DNA from 3 places in the Streptomyces flaveolus genome. Region 3 is predicted to be linked to each of the others. Evidence: riboswitches for the same ligand, from Rfam matches in the RefSeq annotation. Region 3 holds a riboswitch; each other region holds the start of a gene.
The links. A riboswitch is a leader RNA that binds a small molecule or an ion and turns the genes downstream of it on or off. The one in region 3 is predicted to bind cyclic di-AMP.
Positions count from the first base shown of each region.

Region 1: it holds a riboswitch for cyclic di-AMP, as region 3 does, so the genes downstream of both, ACIRG6_RS19670 (transglycosylase family protein) here and ACIRG6_RS35805 (transglycosylase SLT domain-containing protein) in region 3, are expected to answer to the same signal.
Region 2: it holds a riboswitch for cyclic di-AMP, as region 3 does, so the genes downstream of both, ACIRG6_RS12405 (C40 family peptidase) here and ACIRG6_RS35805 (transglycosylase SLT domain-containing protein) in region 3, are expected to answer to the same signal.

Region 1 covers NZ_JBIWKU010000006.1:124,712-130,031, reverse strand. The annotation lists gene ACIRG6_RS19680 (cytochrome P450 family protein) at 1-450, shown strand, start outside; gene ACIRG6_RS19675 (LysM peptidoglycan-binding domain-containing protein) at 594-1,649, shown strand; cyclic di-AMP (ydaO/yuaA leader) riboswitch at 1,827-1,992, shown strand; gene ACIRG6_RS19670 (transglycosylase family protein) at 1,996-2,739, shown strand; gene eno (phosphopyruvate hydratase) at 3,008-4,288, shown strand; gene ACIRG6_RS19660 (FtsB family cell division protein) at 4,386-4,868, shown strand; gene ACIRG6_RS19655 (DUF501 domain-containing protein) at 4,898-5,320, shown strand, end outside.
Region 2 covers NZ_JBIWKU010000003.1:629,938-635,257, reverse strand. The annotation lists gene ACIRG6_RS12410 (tellurite resistance/C4-dicarboxylate transporter family protein) at 1-349, opposite strand, end outside; gene ACIRG6_RS12405 (C40 family peptidase) at 376-1,572, opposite strand; cyclic di-AMP (ydaO/yuaA leader) riboswitch at 1,581-1,753, opposite strand; gene pcrA (DNA helicase PcrA) at 1,984-4,473, shown strand; gene ACIRG6_RS12395 (peptidoglycan DD-metalloendopeptidase family protein) at 4,551-5,320, opposite strand, start outside.
Region 3 covers NZ_JBIWKU010000017.1:114,690-120,009, forward strand. The annotation lists gene ACIRG6_RS35795 (GNAT family N-acetyltransferase) at 1-553, opposite strand, end outside; gene ACIRG6_RS35800 (HAD family hydrolase) at 788-1,597, shown strand; gene ACIRG6_RS35805 (transglycosylase SLT domain-containing protein) at 1,659-2,153, opposite strand; cyclic di-AMP (ydaO/yuaA leader) riboswitch at 2,157-2,325, opposite strand; gene ACIRG6_RS35810 (polyprenyl synthetase family protein) at 3,057-4,067, shown strand; gene ACIRG6_RS35815 (LolA family protein) at 4,325-5,320, shown strand, end outside.

The sequences.
Region 1 (5,320 bases), on a different contig from region 3:
AGCGGCCTGCTGGAGACCGGCGTGGAGGAACTCCTCCGTTTCGACGGCCCCGTGGAGCTCGCCACCTGGCGCTTCGCCACCGAGGCGCTCACCATCGGCGGGCAGGACATCGCTCCCGGAGATCCCGTCCTCGTCGTCCTGGCCGCCGCCGACCGGGACCCGGAGCGGTTCGCCGATCCGGACACCCTCGACCTCTCCCGCCGGGACAGCCAGCACCTCGGGTACGGCCACGGCATCCACTACTGCCTCGGCGCTCCGCTCGCCCGGCTGGAGGGGCAGACCGCGCTCGCCACGCTCCTCACCCGTCTCCCGGACCTGGCCCTCGCCGCGGATCCGGCCGAACTGCGCTGGCGCGGCGGGCTCATCATGCGGGGGCTGCGCACCCTGCCGGTGTCGTTCACACCGGTCCCGTCGCCGCCCGGGAACAATCCGTCGCCGACGCAAAGGTGACACGCGCTCACCTCTGTGATCTTCACGTGATCTGCGCGGCATGAACTTGTGACAAGCGATCATCTGCCTATACGTTCACGGATCAGCGTGGCGCCGAGCCTCACTCGCCGCGCCGTCCCCGCTGTCTCGTGAAAGGTCGTCGCATGCTCTCCGGGAACGGTCGTCACCGTCGCCCCCGCCAGGCTCCCGCCCTGGTCGTCGCTGCAGGAGTGACCGGCTCCGCCATCGCGATCCCGCTCCTGGGGGCCACCGGCGCCCACGCGGCCGACGGAACGAACTGGGACCGGGTCGCCGAGTGCGAGACGGGCGGTGCCTGGAGCCAGAACAGCGGCAACGGCTACTACGGCGGCCTGCAGCTGTCCCAGGACATCTGGGAGCAGTACGGCGGTCTGGGCTACGCGTCGAGCGCCGACCAGGCGAGCCGCTCGCAGCAGATAGCCGTCGCCGAGAAGGTGCTCGCGGCCCAGGGCATCGCCGCCTGGCCGACCTGCGGCCTGCTCGCGGGGCTGGGCAACGACTCGGGAATCCTGTCCGGCGGCACCGCGACCCCGGGTGACGGGGCGTCGGCGGGGAAGAGCGGATCGGGCACTTCGGGGACGTCCGGGTCGTCCGGCTTGACCGATTCCCGGGAGTCCGTCCCCGAATCGTCTTCTTCGGCGACTCCCTCTCCGTCCCGGACCGAGTCCGCGTCCCCCTCGCCGTCCGCCTCGGCCTCGACTGACGCCGCGTCGGGCAGTGGGGACGAAACGGTCAAGTCCGACAGGTCCACCCCGTCCGGCACCCCGGCCGGCGATGACGCGCAGGCGTCCGGCGGTACGGGGGTCACCCCACCGGGTGGTGACGAGTCGGACAAGTCGGGGCAGAGTGACGCCGCTTCGGAGTCCGCAGGCACCGAGGAGTCCACGGCCGGCCGGCATCGCGGCGGCAGCGCCGAGGAGGGCGCGGTGGACGGCCGTACGGCGGAGTCGACGGGGCGGCACGCCTCGCGCGGCGAGAACGGCGGCCGCGGCCTCACGGACGGCTCGTACACCGTCCGTTCGGGCGACAGTCTGTGGGGCATCGCCGACTCCCTTGACCTCACCGGCGGATGGCACACCCTCTACGCCGACAACAAGGACGTGGTCGGCGCCGACCCGGACCACATCCTGCCCGGTCAGACGCTCACGGTCGGGGGCGAACCGGTCGAAAACCAGGGGTAGTTCGCGTCACAGTTAGAGGCCCTATGTCCGTTTTGGATCACGTGAGAGATAGGTCTCAGAAGCCGTGATCGTCTTTGAAAAACCACGGAGCGCGTGTCTACGGTCGTGACCGCTCGCCACCGCGGGCCCCGACCGCCGCAACGCCGAATCCTGCCAGTGGCGGTACGGGAACAGTCGTCGCGTCAAGCGCCGCAGGCAGGAGCGGGGGACCCAAGGTAAGTGCCGCACCGGGCAGCGATCCGGAGCGGCTAGGGGTGAAGCCGAGTCCCGCAAGGGACCCGGCCGGGCAACTCAACCGGCCCGAACCCGACAGCTCACCTCGCAGGCGTCGGTGAGGGGATCAACCATGCTGTTTTCCGGCAAGGGCAAGCACCGTCGTCCGTCCAAGGCCACCCGTGTCATCGCCGTCGCCGGCGTCACCGGTGCCGCCGTCGCCGCCCCGCTGATGGCGGCCGGCAACGCCTCCGCCGCCACCGCGTCCGAGTGGGACACCGTCGCCCAGTGCGAGTCCGGCGGCAACTGGTCCATCAACACCGGCAACGGCTACTACGGCGGTCTGCAGTTCTCGGCCTCCACCTGGGCCGCCTACGGCGGTACGCAGTACGCCTCGACCGCCGACCAGGCGAGCAAGACGCAGCAGATCGCGGTCGCCGAGAAGGTGCTCGCGAGCCAGGGCAAGGGTGCCTGGCCGGTCTGCGGCACCGGCCTGTCGAGCGCCGCGTACGGCGGCGGCTCCACCGAGAGCCAGGACAGCGGTTCCTCGCAGTCCTCCGGCAGCTCCGAGAGCTCGCAGAGCCAGAGCAGCGGTTCCACGGCCGAGCGCTCCACCGAGCAGAAGGCCTCCCGCTCCTCCGAGCGTCCGGCCGCCAAGGCCGAGACGAAGGCCGAGAAGAAGACCGTCACCACGCCGACCGGCAAGAAGGTCGAGAAGGGCGACGGCGAGTACAAGGTCGTCAAGGGCGACACGCTCAGCTCGATCGCCACGGAGCACCACGTCCAGGGCGGCTGGGCGAAGCTGTTCAAGCTGAACGACGACATCGTCGACGACGCCGACCTGATCTACCCGGGCCAGCAGCTGCACCTCAAGTAAGCGGCGGCCCGCCCTGCTCCCGCCCCGGTGCGTGTTCCCCCGTACGCACCGGGGCGGGCTTTTTTGCGCCCCGGTGGCCGGGGGAGGCCGCCGGGTTTCCGCGAACGGTCTTTGTTCCGTTCGGAAACAATTTACTCTCGGTTCTGTCCATCGGGTGGGCGACCGGCTGGCCGATCGCCCGGAGCCGGTTAGGCTCGTCCCGCAGAGCCGCTGCGGTCCTCGCGGACCCGCGTCACACCGAAGCGTCACATTGAAGAAGGAGATGCTCGTGCCGTCCATCGACGTCGTCGTAGCCCGGGAAATCCTGGACTCCCGAGGCAACCCCACGGTCGAGGTCGAGGTCGGCCTCGACGACGGCAGCACGGGGCGTGCCGCCGTTCCGTCCGGCGCCTCCACCGGTGCCTTCGAGGCCATCGAGCTCCGTGACGGCGACCCCAACCGCTACCAGGGCAAGGGTGTCGAGAAGGCCGTCCTCGCCGTCATCGAGCAGATCGGCCCGGAGCTGGTCGGCTACGACGCCACCGAGCAGCGTCTGATCGACCAGGCCATGTTCGACCTGGACGCCACCGACAACAAGGGCTCGCTGGGCGCCAACGCCATCCTCGGCGTCTCCCTCGCCGTGGCCCACGCCGCCTCCGAGGCCAGCGACCTGCCGCTGTTCCGCTACCTGGGCGGCCCGAACGCGCACCTGCTGCCGGTGCCGATGATGAACATCCTGAACGGCGGCTCGCACGCCGACTCCAACGTGGACATCCAGGAGTTCATGATCGCCCCGATCGGCGCGGAGTCCTTCTCCGAGGCGCTGCGCTGGGGCACCGAGGTGTACCACACCCTCAAGAAGGTGCTGAAGGGCAAGGGCCTGGCCACCGGCCTCGGCGACGAGGGCGGCTTCGCCCCGAACCTCGGCTCCAACCGCGAGGCCCTCGACCTCATCCTCGAGGCCATCAAGGAGGCCGGCTACACCCCGGGCGAGCAGATCGCGCTCGCGCTGGACGTCGCCGCGTCCGAGTTCTACAAGGACGGCTCCTACACCTTCGAGGGCAAGGAGCGCTCGGCCGCCGAGATGACCGAGTACTACGCCGAGCTGGTCGAGGCGTACCCGCTGGTCTCCATCGAGGACCCGCTGTTCGAGGACGACTGGGAGGGCTGGAAGACCATCACCGACAAGCTCGGTGACAAGGTCCAGCTCGTCGGTGACGACCTGTTCGTCACCAACCCGGAGCGCCTGGCCCGCGGCATCGAGGAGGGCGCCGCCAACGCCCTGCTGGTCAAGGTCAACCAGATCGGTTCGCTGACCGAGACCCTGGACGCCGTGGAGCTGGCCCAGCGCAACGGCTTCAAGTGCATGATGTCCCACCGCTCCGGCGAGACCGAGGACGTCACCATCGCCGACCTGGCCGTCGCCACCAACTGCGGCCAGATCAAGACCGGCGCCCCGGCCCGCTCCGAGCGCGTCGCCAAGTACAACCAGCTGCTGCGCATCGAGGAGATCCTCGACGACGCCGCGGTGTACGCCGGCCGCAGCGCGTTCCCGCGCTTCAAGGGCTGACCCGCCCCTGTAAGAGGCAGCGTCGTACGTACGTCCCCGTACCCGGTCCCGTACCGTGTGCGGGGACGTACGCGCGTGCACGGGAGGCGGAGACCAGATGGCCGTGAAGGACCGGGACCGTTTCTCCACCGCGACCAGGATCCGGATCATCGGGGAACAGACCGCGGCCCGGGTCTACCGTTCGCAGACCAAGCGGCAGGCCCGCCGTTCCCGTCTGACGGGCCGGGCGGCGCTGCTCGCGATGGTGCTGTGCTCGCTCGTCGTGGCGCTCGCCTACCCGATACGGCAGTACGTCGCCCAGCGTGCGGAGATCGCCGACCTGCGCGAGGAGCAGGCGCGGACCCGCCAGCGGGTCGAGGACCTGCGCGACCTCAAGGCACGCTGGCAGGACGACGCGTACGCCGAGCAGCAGATCCGCCTGCGGCTGCACTACGTGATGCCGGGGGAGACGGGGTTCGTCGTCGTCGACCCGCACGCGGCTGAGCAGGCGCGCACCGACGTCGGGGCGGCCGACCGTCCCTGGTACCGGAACGTGTGGGACGGGGTCGACAAGGCCGACGCCGCCGCCCACCGGCAGTGACTCAACAGGAAGACCAGCAGAAGACAGTCATGCAGACTCCCCCGCCGACCACCCCGCGCACCGAGCCCACCGACGCGGACGTGGAGGCCTTCAAGCAGCAGCTCGGGCGTCCCCCGCGCGGCCTGCGCGCCATCGCGCACCGCTGCCCGTGCGGACAGCCGGACGTCGTGGAGACGGCGCCGCGGCTGCCCGACGGCACGCCGTTCCCCACGCTGTACTACCTGACATGCCCGAAGGCGGCCTCCGCGATCGGCACGCTGGAGGCGAACGGCGTGATGAAGGAGATGACCGAGCGGCTGGCCGCCGACCCGGAGCTGGCCGGCGCCTACCGGGCGGCGCACGAGGACTACATCCGGCGGCGCGACGAGATCGAGGAGCTGACCGGCTTCCCGAGCGCGGGCGGCATGCCGGACCGGGTGAAGTGCCTGCACGTGCTGGTCGCCCACTCGCTG
Region 2 (5,320 bases), on a different contig from region 3:
CCGGCCACAGCAGAGCGGCCAGTGCCAGCAGCGCCGCCGCCAGGGCCGTCCAGCCGAGCAGCGAGAAACGGGTGCCGAGCACCGTCGTCGCGGCGACGGCCGTCAGCGCGCCCGGCGTCCCCGCCTGCGTCACCCACTTCCCCCGGTCGGACAGCAGCAGGGAGACGAAGTTCACCGCGAGCGCCAGCCACGCGGCGCAGGCGAGCACCAGCGCGATGCGGGACAGCAACTCGTGGTGCGTCAGGTGCAGGCCGACCGACAGGATGCCGGTCGCCATCACCGCGGCCCCGGCCGCCGGCGGACGCTGCGCCCACCAGGCGCGCAGAGGGTGACGAGTGCCGGATGACATGGGTCGATGCTAGAGAGCGCCGCGCGTCAGGCCGGGCGCACCACGCTGTGGATCGACGACTCGCCGTCGTAGTAGACCGACTCCTCGCGGACGTACGCGCCCGGCTTCGGGGCGTGGATCATCATGCCGTTGCCGATGTAGATGCCGACGTGGCTGATGTCGTCGTAGAAGAAGACCAGGTCACCGGGTTGCGCCTGGGAGACGGAGACCGTCGTGCCGGACTCGACCTGGTCGTAGGTGGTGCGCGGGAGCGTCACGCCCGCGGCCTTCCAGGCGGCCTGGGTGAGACCGGAGCAGTCGTAGGAGCCGGGACCCGTGGCGCCCCAGACGTACGGCTTGCCGATCTGGGCGCGGGCGAAGGCGAGCGCCTTCCCGGCCTTGGTACCGTACGAGGGGTCCGGCGCGGAGGAGCCGCTTCCCGTGCCGTCCGAGGCCGAACCGGAGGTGCCGGCGGAGCCGGAGGAACCTGTCGAGGTGTCGTTCTCCTGCTGGGCGGCCTGCTCCTGCCGCTCCCGCTCCCGCGCCTGCTGCCGGGCCAGCTCGGCGGCCTTGCGGGCGGCCTCCTCCTGCTTCTTCTTCTCGATCGCCGCGAGCCGGGCCTTCTCCTCGGCGGTCAGCGTCGACAGCAGCTCGCGCGCGGTGGTGAGCTTCTTCTGGACCGTGGCCTTGGCCTGCTTCAGGTCGTTCTGCGAGTCGGTGAGCGTCTCGAGGCTCTCGGTGGCCTCCCGGCGCTTCTTCATCGTCTCGGACTGCTGGGTGACGTAGTCGTCGACCGCGTCTTTCTGGCGCCCGGTGAGCCGGTTCATCAGCTGGCTCTGGTCGACGTAGTCCTGCGGCGAGTCCGCGAGCAGGAAGGTCGCGGTCGACGGGACCAGGCCGCCCGTGCGGTACTGCGCGGAGGCGTAGGAGCCCAGCTCGTCGCGGGCCTCGTTGAGCTTCTGGGTGCGCTTGGCGACGTCGTCGAGGAGGGTGTCGACGCGCTCGCGCTGCTTCGCGGTCCTCTCCTTCGCCGCGTTGTACTTCTCGGTCGCCGACCCGGCCTGGCGGTAGAGGTCGTCGACCTTCTTCTCGACCTCTTCGAGGGTGGGCCTGTCGTCCGACGGTACGGCGTCGGCCGTCTGGGACAGCAGGGCGACGGAGGTGAGGGCCGCCGTGGCGAGGGCGGGGGTCCGTATGCCTGCTACGCGCGTACCGGTGGGGCGCGACTTGCGGTGCGACGCCAAGGGAGGCGACTCCTTCCGTGCTCCGCCTACCGGGTTAGCTGTCGGGTTCGGGCGGTGGTTCGGAAGGATTGCCCTACGGCGCCGCCCTCGTCGAGGGCGGGTGGCCGATTCACCCCAGGAATTCGGTCGGGTCCCCGGCTCCGGGCGCCGTACGGCACGCCGGACTCGGCGGAGGCCGCGCGGCCCGGCGACGTTCGCCGGAGGGGACGTGCGACCTGTCCGGCACCGTAGCCAACTCGTGCGGTGCCTGGGAAGGTTGCCGGGTGATATGCCCGATACATTTTCGTGACCTTCGGCGCGAGGGTCACTCCGTGTGATAGCGCCTGATCCGAGAGTCCCGATCTCCGCGATGCGGGCCATTTTCCGGGGTGGCAGCCGGTTGTCGGTGGGGCGCCCTAGACTCGGAGAGCGATGAGCAGCCTCTTTGACGACAGCTTCCTGGCGAGCCTCCAGACCCCGCGCGGTCACGAGGAGGAACCTCCGCCGCCGCCCGAGGACGATCACGTGACGGAGCCGGTTCCGCACGATCTGTTCGGCGGGAAGTTCGACGCGCCGCCGGAGCGGGACCCGTACTACCGGGACGGCGCCCCGCGCCCCGTCGTGGACCCGGCCGCGCTCCTGGAGGGGCTCAACGACAACCAGCGCGCCGCCGTCGTGCACTCCGGCTCCCCGCTGCTCATCGTGGCCGGCGCCGGCTCCGGCAAGACCCGGGTGCTCACCCACCGCATCGCCCACCTGCTGGGCGAGCGGGGCGTCCACCCCGGGCAGATCCTCGCGATCACCTTCACCAACAAGGCCGCGGGCGAGATGAAGGAGCGCGTCGAGCAGCTCGTCGGCCCGCGCGCGAACGCGATGTGGGTGATGACCTTCCACAGCGCGTGCGTCCGCATCCTGCGCCGCGAGTCCAAGAGGCTCGGCTTCACGTCGTCGTTCTCGATCTACGACGCCGCCGACTCCAAGCGCCTGATGGCGCTGGTCTGCCGCGACCTGGACCTCGACCCCAAGCGCTTCCCGCCCAAGTCCTTCAGCGCCAAGATCAGCAACCTCAAGAACGAGCTGATCGACGAGGAGGACTTCGCCGCCCAGGCCGCCGACGGCTTCGAGAAGACCCTCGCCCAGGCCTACGCCCTCTACCAGTCGCGGCTGCGCGAGGCCAACGCCCTCGACTTCGACGACCTGATCATGACCACGGTCAACCTGCTCCGCGCCTTCCCGGACGTCGCCGAGCACTACCGCCGCCGCTTCCGGCACGTCCTGGTCGACGAGTACCAGGACACCAACCACGCCCAGTACGCCCTCGTGCGCGAGCTCGTCGGCACCTCGGAGCACCCCGTCGACGTGCCGCCCGAGGCCGAGGTCCCGCCCGCCGAGCTGTGCGTCGTGGGCGACGCCGACCAGTCGATCTACGCCTTCCGCGGCGCCACCATCCGCAACATCCTCCAGTTCGAGGAGGACTACCCGGACGCGACGACGATCCTGCTGGAGCAGAACTACCGCTCCACCCAGACGATCCTGAGCGCGGCCAACGCGGTCATCGAGCGCAACGAGTCCCGCCGCCCCAAGAACCTGTGGACCAACCAGGGCGCGGGTTCGCAGATCACCGGGTACGTCGCCGACACCGAGCACGACGAGGCCCAGTTCGTCGCCGACGAGATAGACCGCCTCACGGACGCGGGCGAGGCCCGGGCCGGTGACGTCGCCGTGTTCTACCGCACCAACGCCCAGTCCCGTGTCTTCGAGGAAGTGTTCATCCGCGTCGGCCTGCCCTACAAGGTCGTCGGCGGCGTCCGCTTCTACGAGCGCAAGGAGGTCCGGGACGTCCTGGCCTACCTGCGCGTGCTGGCCAACCCCGAGGACTCGGTGCCGCTGCGCCGCATCCTCAACGTCCCCAAGCGCGGCATCGGCGACCGCGCCGAGGCGATGATCGACGCGCTCGCCCAGCGGGAGAAGATCAGCTTCCCGCAGGCGCTGCGCCGCGTGGACGAGGCGTACGGCATGGCCGCGCGCTCCGCGAACGCCGTCAAGCGGTTCAACGCGCTCATGGAGGACCTCCGCACGATCGTCGAGTCCGGCGCCGGACCGGCGACCGTGCTGGAGGCCATCCTCGAACGCACCGGCTACCTCGCCGAGTTGCAGTCCTCCACCGACCCGCAGGACGAGACCCGCATCGAGAACCTCCAGGAACTCGCCGCCGTCGCCCTGGAGTTCGAGCAGGAGCGGGCCGAGGCCGAGGGGGAGAGCGCCGGCACGCTGGCCGACTTCCTGGAGCGGGTCGCGCTGGTCGCCGACTCCGACCAGATCCCCGACGAGGAGGACGGCGACGGCGTCGTCACCCTGATGACCCTGCACACCGCCAAGGGCCTGGAGTTCCCGGTCGTCTTCCTCACCGGCATGGAGGACGGCGTCTTCCCGCACATGCGCGCCCTCGGCCAGGCCAAGGAGCTGGAGGAGGAGCGCCGCCTGGCCTACGTCGGCATCACGCGTGCGCGGGAGCGGCTCTACCTGACCCGGTCCACGCTGCGCAGCGCCTGGGGGCAGCCGTCGTACAACCCGCCCTCGCGCTTCCTCGAGGAGATCCCGGCACCCCACCTGGAGTGGAAGCGCACCGGTGCCAACGGGCCCGCGCCCTCCGCGCCGGTCTCGGGAGTGGCGGCCTCGCTGTCGTCGTCCCGGTCCCGCTCCTCGGCGTCGGGTGCTTCCGGCTTCGCCACGCGCCGGTCCGCCTCCGAGAAGCCGACGGTCTCGCTCGCGGTCGGCGACCGTGTCACGCACGACCAGTTCGGGCTCGGCACGGTGGTCGGGGTCAAGGGCACCGGGGGGAACGCGGAGGCGACGATCGACTTCGGGGACACCAAGCCGAAGCGGCTGCTGCTGCGGTACGCGCCGGTGGAGAAGCTCTGAGCAGGTGCCGAGAGCGCTCAGCGGGTGAGCCCCGTCGGTGGACGGGGCTCACGGCGGGCTACTGAGACGTTACTCCGTCACTGCGGGTCGAGACCGTGGCTGCGCAGCCACGGGAGCGGGTCGATCGCCCCTCCACCGGACGGCCGCACCTCGAAGTGCAGGTGTGGTCCGGTCGAGTTCCCCGTGTCGCCGGAGAGCGCGATCGGGTCGCCGGCCTTGACCTTCGCGCCGTAGGGAACCTGGTAACTGGAGAGGTGGCAGTACCAGGTCTCCGTGCCGTCCTTCGCGGTCAGGATCAGCATGTTCCCGTACGCGACGTTGTACTGCGTACGCACCGTGCCGTCGGTCACCGCCATCACCTTCGTGCCGTACGTCACGGGGAAGTCGATGCCGGTGTGGGCGGACATCCAGTTGATGCCGGCCTGGCCGTAGTAGGCGCTGAGCCCGTGCTGTTCGACCGGGAGCGCGAACTTGGGGCGCAGCCGCTCCTTGCGGGCCGCTTCCTGCGCCGCCCGCTTCTTCTCCGCCGCCTGCTCGGCCTTGAGGTCGATGCGCTCCTGCGTCCGGCTGGCCCGGTCGGCGAAGTCGTCGGCGCCGGCGGAGAGGCTCGCGAGCTGCGTGTCCAGCTTGTTGTTGGCGGTGGACGGCTTCACCGGCGCGGCGCCCGTGTCGGCCGCGTCCGCCGCCGTGGTCTCCTTGCCGTCCTCGCCGCTCAGACCGCCGACGGAGGCCGCGGCGATGCCGGCGACGCTCATCACGCAGGCCGAGGGGACGGCGATGGTCATCAGTGCCGAGCGCTTGGCCGGCTGGCGCCGGCGGGAACGCGACCCGCCCCGCGAGGCGGTGC
Region 3 (5,320 bases):
CCATGAGCGTGCGCAGCGCGGCCGGTTCACGCTCGTCGAACACGAAGCGCACGTCCCCGACCTGCCGGCCGAGCCTGCGCTCCTTGGCGAGGGTGGTCTTCAGGAACTTCGGGGACTGGGCGCGCAGCACGCTCTCGTACGCCTCGTACCCCTTCTCCACGTCGATGACGTAGGAGGTGTGCTCCTCGGCGGCGTACGGTACGAACAGGCCCTGCTCGGCCTCCAGATTGTCGAAGGCGAGGCTCGACAGGGAGCAGTCCCGCAGCAGTTGGCGGGTGTCCGGGACGAGACCCGGCCGCAGCACCGCGCCCTGGCAGTCCGAGACGCCGAGCCCGATCGCCCGGCCCTGGCCCAGCGGCCCGCGCTCGTGCGGCAGGAAACCGGCGGCCTCACCGCCCTCGTACAGCACCGCCACCCGCGCCCCGGCCCGCACCCGGCCCACGACGTCGGTGAACTCCGGCTCCATGAACGGATTGCGTGGCGACCTCGATGCGGCGCGCAGCGCGCGCCAGCGCTCCCGTTCCCCCTCGCTCAGCTCCTCCGGCCTGAGCACACGTACACGTCCGCCGTTCAACCCGACCCCCCGATCAAGTCCCCCCTGGACAAAAGGAAGGTACCCCCGGGGCAGCCCGGAGGGTAGAAGGCAGAGCATGTTGTTGCCAACTGGTGCACAGGCCTTTAACTGCCTTTAGACGATGTTGTGTCAGGTTTCGGACACCTGCGAACGTCCTCGTGCGCATCCGGTCGTGGGTGAGTCGGACAGGTGCGGTGTCCGTATTCTCTGATCATGGACCGCACCGCATATGCCCTCGTCGCCACCGACCTCGACGGAACGCTGCTGCGCGGCGACGACACCGTCTCCGACCGGTCGCTGGCCGCGCTGGCACGGGCGGCCCGGGTCGGAGCGCGGCACCTGGTGGTGACGGGGCGCCCGGCACCGAGGGTCCGCTCCCTGCTCGACGGCCTCGGCTGCACGGGGCTCGCGGTGTGCGGGCAGGGCGCGCAGGTGTACGACGCCGGCGCCCACCGGATGCTGTGGTCGGTCACCCTGGACCGGGAACTGGCGGAGACCGCGCTCGGCAAGATCGAGGCGGAGGTGGGGGAGGTGTACGCCGCGGTCGACCAGGACGGGGTCGACGGGCTGACGCTCATCGAGCCGGGTTATCTGATGCCCCACCCGACGCTGCCCGCGGTGCGGGTCGAGCGGCGCGACGAGCTGTGGAGCGCGCCGATCAGCAAGGTGCTGCTGCGCCACCCGGACCTGTCCGACGACGAGCTGGCGGCGACGGCGCGCGCGGTGGTCGGTTCGCTCGCGACGGTCACGATGTCGGGGCCGGGGACGGTGGAGCTCCAGCCGTGCGGTGTCACCAAGGCGACCGGTCTGGCGCTCGCCGCCGAACACCTGGGGCTGAGCCGGCGGCGGACGATCGCCTTCGGGGACATGCCCAACGACATCCCCATGTTCCACTGGGCGGCCCGCGGGGTCGCCATGGCGGGCGCCCACCCCGAACTCAAGGCGGTCGCGGACGAGGTCACCACGACGAACGAGGACGACGGCGTGGCCGTCGTCCTCGAACGGATCTTCGGAGCCTCCTGACACGCCCGGCGTGCGCCGGTACAGCTCAGTCGGTCCGGTTGTGTCCTGCTGCGGAGTCGGCTCAGTACGCGCCGAAGACGTTGTCGATCGAGCCGTAGCGGTCGGCCGCGTAGTTGCAGGCGGCGGTGATGTTGGCGACCGGGTCGTACGAGTCCCAGGAGGTGCCGGCGACGTGGTACGCCTGGAAGGTCGGGTCGATCACCTGGAGCAGGCCCTTGGACGGGGTGCCGTTGATCGCGTTGATGTCCCAGTTGTTGATGGCCAGCGGGTTGCCGGACGACTCGCGCATGATGTTGCGGTGGATGCCGTCGTACGAGCCGGGAATCCCGTGCTGGGCCATGATGTCCAGCGACTCGCGGATCCAGCCGTCGAGGTTGTCCGGGTACGCCGTCGTCGCCGTGGTGGCGGCGGTGGTCGTGGCGGCCGGGGTGGCGGCGGACGCGGTGGCGGCGCCGATGAGCGGCAGGGCGAGCACGGCGGCGCCGGTGCCGGCGACGGCGAGCTTGCGGGCGAGGCGGCTGGTTCGAGCGTGACGGTTCTGACCGATGGCAGGCATGTGTGTGTCCCTCTCCAACGCCTGCGAGGTGAGCTGTCGGGTTCGGGCGGGGAGGTGCCCGGCCGCGCCCTGACGGGCACGGCTTCACCCCGAGCCGCTCCGGTGGTTTCCGGCGCGGCGACTTACCTGGGTCCCCCGCTCCTGCCTGCGAGTGTCTCGGTGGATGACTGTGCGTCGGGCGGTGGCAGGATTCGGCGTCCGCCTGACAGGCCGGGAACGTATGCGAGAGCACATGTCCGGAACAAGTGCAGGAATCACTCGACGCGCCTGTTGACCTTGGTCTGGGGGTTTTGGGGTACTTGATCCTTTGCGAATGCCAAGGCTCAACTCGCCTACGGGGCAAAGGGCCGGCGGGGGTCGCGGCGGAGGTGCGGCGAGGGGGTCGGCGGACGCGGTGGAGTGAGCCAACTCACGGGCCTCAACAAGGGCGGCAAATCGGGCATTAGGGCCAACTGGTGGCCAACCGTCCACCGGTGGCGGGCCGTTTGGGTGGGGAGCCGGGGCGGGGCTGTCGGCCGGGTGTGTGGGTCCTGTGCCGCGCCCGGCCCTCGACGGCTCGGACCGGTGTTCCGTCGTGTCGTGCGGGCACCCGTTCGGAGCGGGGCGCGGATGCCGAACGGGTGACGTTCTCGGGGTGCGGTCCGTTGGGAGGAGTGGTGGGATCTTCGGTGGCGGCTTCCGGCGTGCCGTGTCCTGATGCGCGCCTCTCTGGCGATGTCGACCGATATCTGCTCATATCACCTGATCAAAAACATACCGTGCATGATCCGATACCGACCGGCCTGTAACGGTGGGCGCTAGCGGTGATCGAAACGTGACCGGATACGCTGACTTGAGTGGTGGCAGCGACCTATCGACAAACCAGGTAATCGCCAGTAGACACCAGCAGACAGGAGACCCCTCGTGACCGTCGTCGGGCCGTTCGGGCTGAGCGTGCGGGACCAGGCTCTGGAAGCCGATGTCCAGACCGGATTGGCGGCCGTCGAGGAAGGGTTGCTTGAGGCAACCAAGAGTGAGGTGCCGTTCATCACGGAGGCCGCCCAGCACCTGGTGCGGGCCGGGGGGAAGCGGTTCCGGCCGCTGCTGGTGATGCTCGCCTCCCGGTTCGGTGACCCCTACGCGCCCGGCATCGTGCCCTCGGCCGTGGTCGTCGAGCTGACCCACCTCGCCACGCTGTACCACGACGACGTGATGGACGAGGCCGCCGTGCGCCGCGGAGTGCCCAGCGCGAACACCCGCTGGGGCAACTCGGTCGCGGTCCTCACCGGCGACTTCCTGTTCGCCCGTGCCTCCCAGATCCTCGCCGACCTCGGCCCCGAGGCCGTCCGGGTGCAGGCCCTGGCGTTCGAGCGGCTCGTCACCGGCCAGATCCTGGAGACCGCGGGGCCCCAGGACGGACGGGACCCGGTCGACCACTACCTCGACGTACTCGGCGGCAAGACGGGATCGCTGGTCGCGGTCTCCTGCCGGTTCGGCGCGATGATGTCCGGCGCCGACGAGACGGTCGTCGACGTGCTCACCCAGTACGGCGAGCGGCTCGGCGTCGCATTCCAGCTCGCGGACGACGTCCTGGACATCGCCTCCGACTCCCACGAGTCGGGCAAGACGCCCGGCACGGACCTGCGCGAGGGCATCCCGACCCTCCCGGTGCTGCGGCTGCGCGAACGGGCGGCCCGGCTGGGGCTCGCCGAGGACCTCGCCCTGTGCGAGCTGCTGGACTCCGACCTGAGCGACGACGCGCGGCACGCCGAGGCACTGCGCCTGCTGCGCGCCCACCCCGCGCTCGAACAGGCGCGGCGGGACACCGTCCGGTACGCGAAGGACGCCCGGGCGGCGCTGGCCCCGCTGCGCGAGTGCGACGCGAAGGCCGCGCTGGTCGAGCTGTGCGACGCGGTGGTGCACCGGGCCGGCTGACCCCCGGCCGGCACCGCGCCCTCCCGGCGCGACGCGCCCTCCCCCTACGGGCCGGGGGAGGTTCCCCGCCTCCGTGTCATCCCGCAGGAGTACGCGGAGTTGAGCCCGCGGTCTGACGCTTCTCCCTGGCCGATTTGGTCAGATGGACACCACGGAAAAACACCACTCCTCACCGATTCGGGTGAGAATGGCGGCTCACGGGTGAACAAGTGCGAGGTCGCGAGACAGCCGCCGCCGACGACGGAGGTAGGGCACACATGGCACCGATCGATTCCGACGACAACACGACCACCGGGGAGGGCGGGGAGCTGCGCGCCGGACGGCGCAGGGCCGCGCGGTACGTCGTCCCGGTCGCGGTGATGGGCGTGGCGGCCGCCACGATCGGGCTCGTCCCCGCGCTCGCCGACTCCGGTGACCCGGACCTGCCGGAGGTGACGGCCCAGCAGCTCATCGAGAAGATCGCCCGGTCGGACGTCCAGCAGCTCTCCGGCACCGTCAGGATCAGCACCGACCTGGGACTGCCGGACCTCGGCGGCCTGGAGAGCGGCCTGATGTCCGGGATGTCCGGCGGCCCCGGCGCGGGCGGCGGCGACGAGGGCTCCTCCGCGGACCCCTCCGCCAAGCTCACCGGCCTGGTGACCGGCACCCACACACTGCGCGTCGCGGCCGACGGCCCCGACCGGCAGAAGCTCTCGCTGCTGGAGAACGCCGCCGAGTACAGCCTGATCCACGACGGCAAGGACGTCTGGGGCTACGACAGCAAGTCCAACGAGGTCTACCACTCCACCGCGGAGGCAGGCGCCGGGCGGCCCGCCGAGAAGGCGCCGGCCACCCCGAAGGACTTCACCGAGCAGGCGCTCAAGGCGGTCGACGACACCACGTCCGTGACCGTCGACGGCACCGCGCACGTCGCAGGCCGGGACGCGTACCGGCTGGTGATCAAGCCCCGGCAGTCCGGTTCCACGGTCGGTGCGATCAGCGTGGCCGTGGACGCGAAGACCGGCATGCCGCTGAAGTTCACGCTGACCCCGTCGAGCGGCGGCGCCGCCGTCGTGGACGCGGGCTTCACCCAGGTCAGCTTCGCGAAGCCGGACGCGTCGACGTTCGACTTCACCCCGCCCAAGGGCGCGAAGGTCACCGAGGGCGACGAGATGCCCAAGGCGCCGGAGCAGGCGCCCGGACAGCGTCACACGACCGGCGGCGACCTCGCCGAGGGCCTGGACGGGCTCGAGGTCATCGGCGAGGGCTGGAAC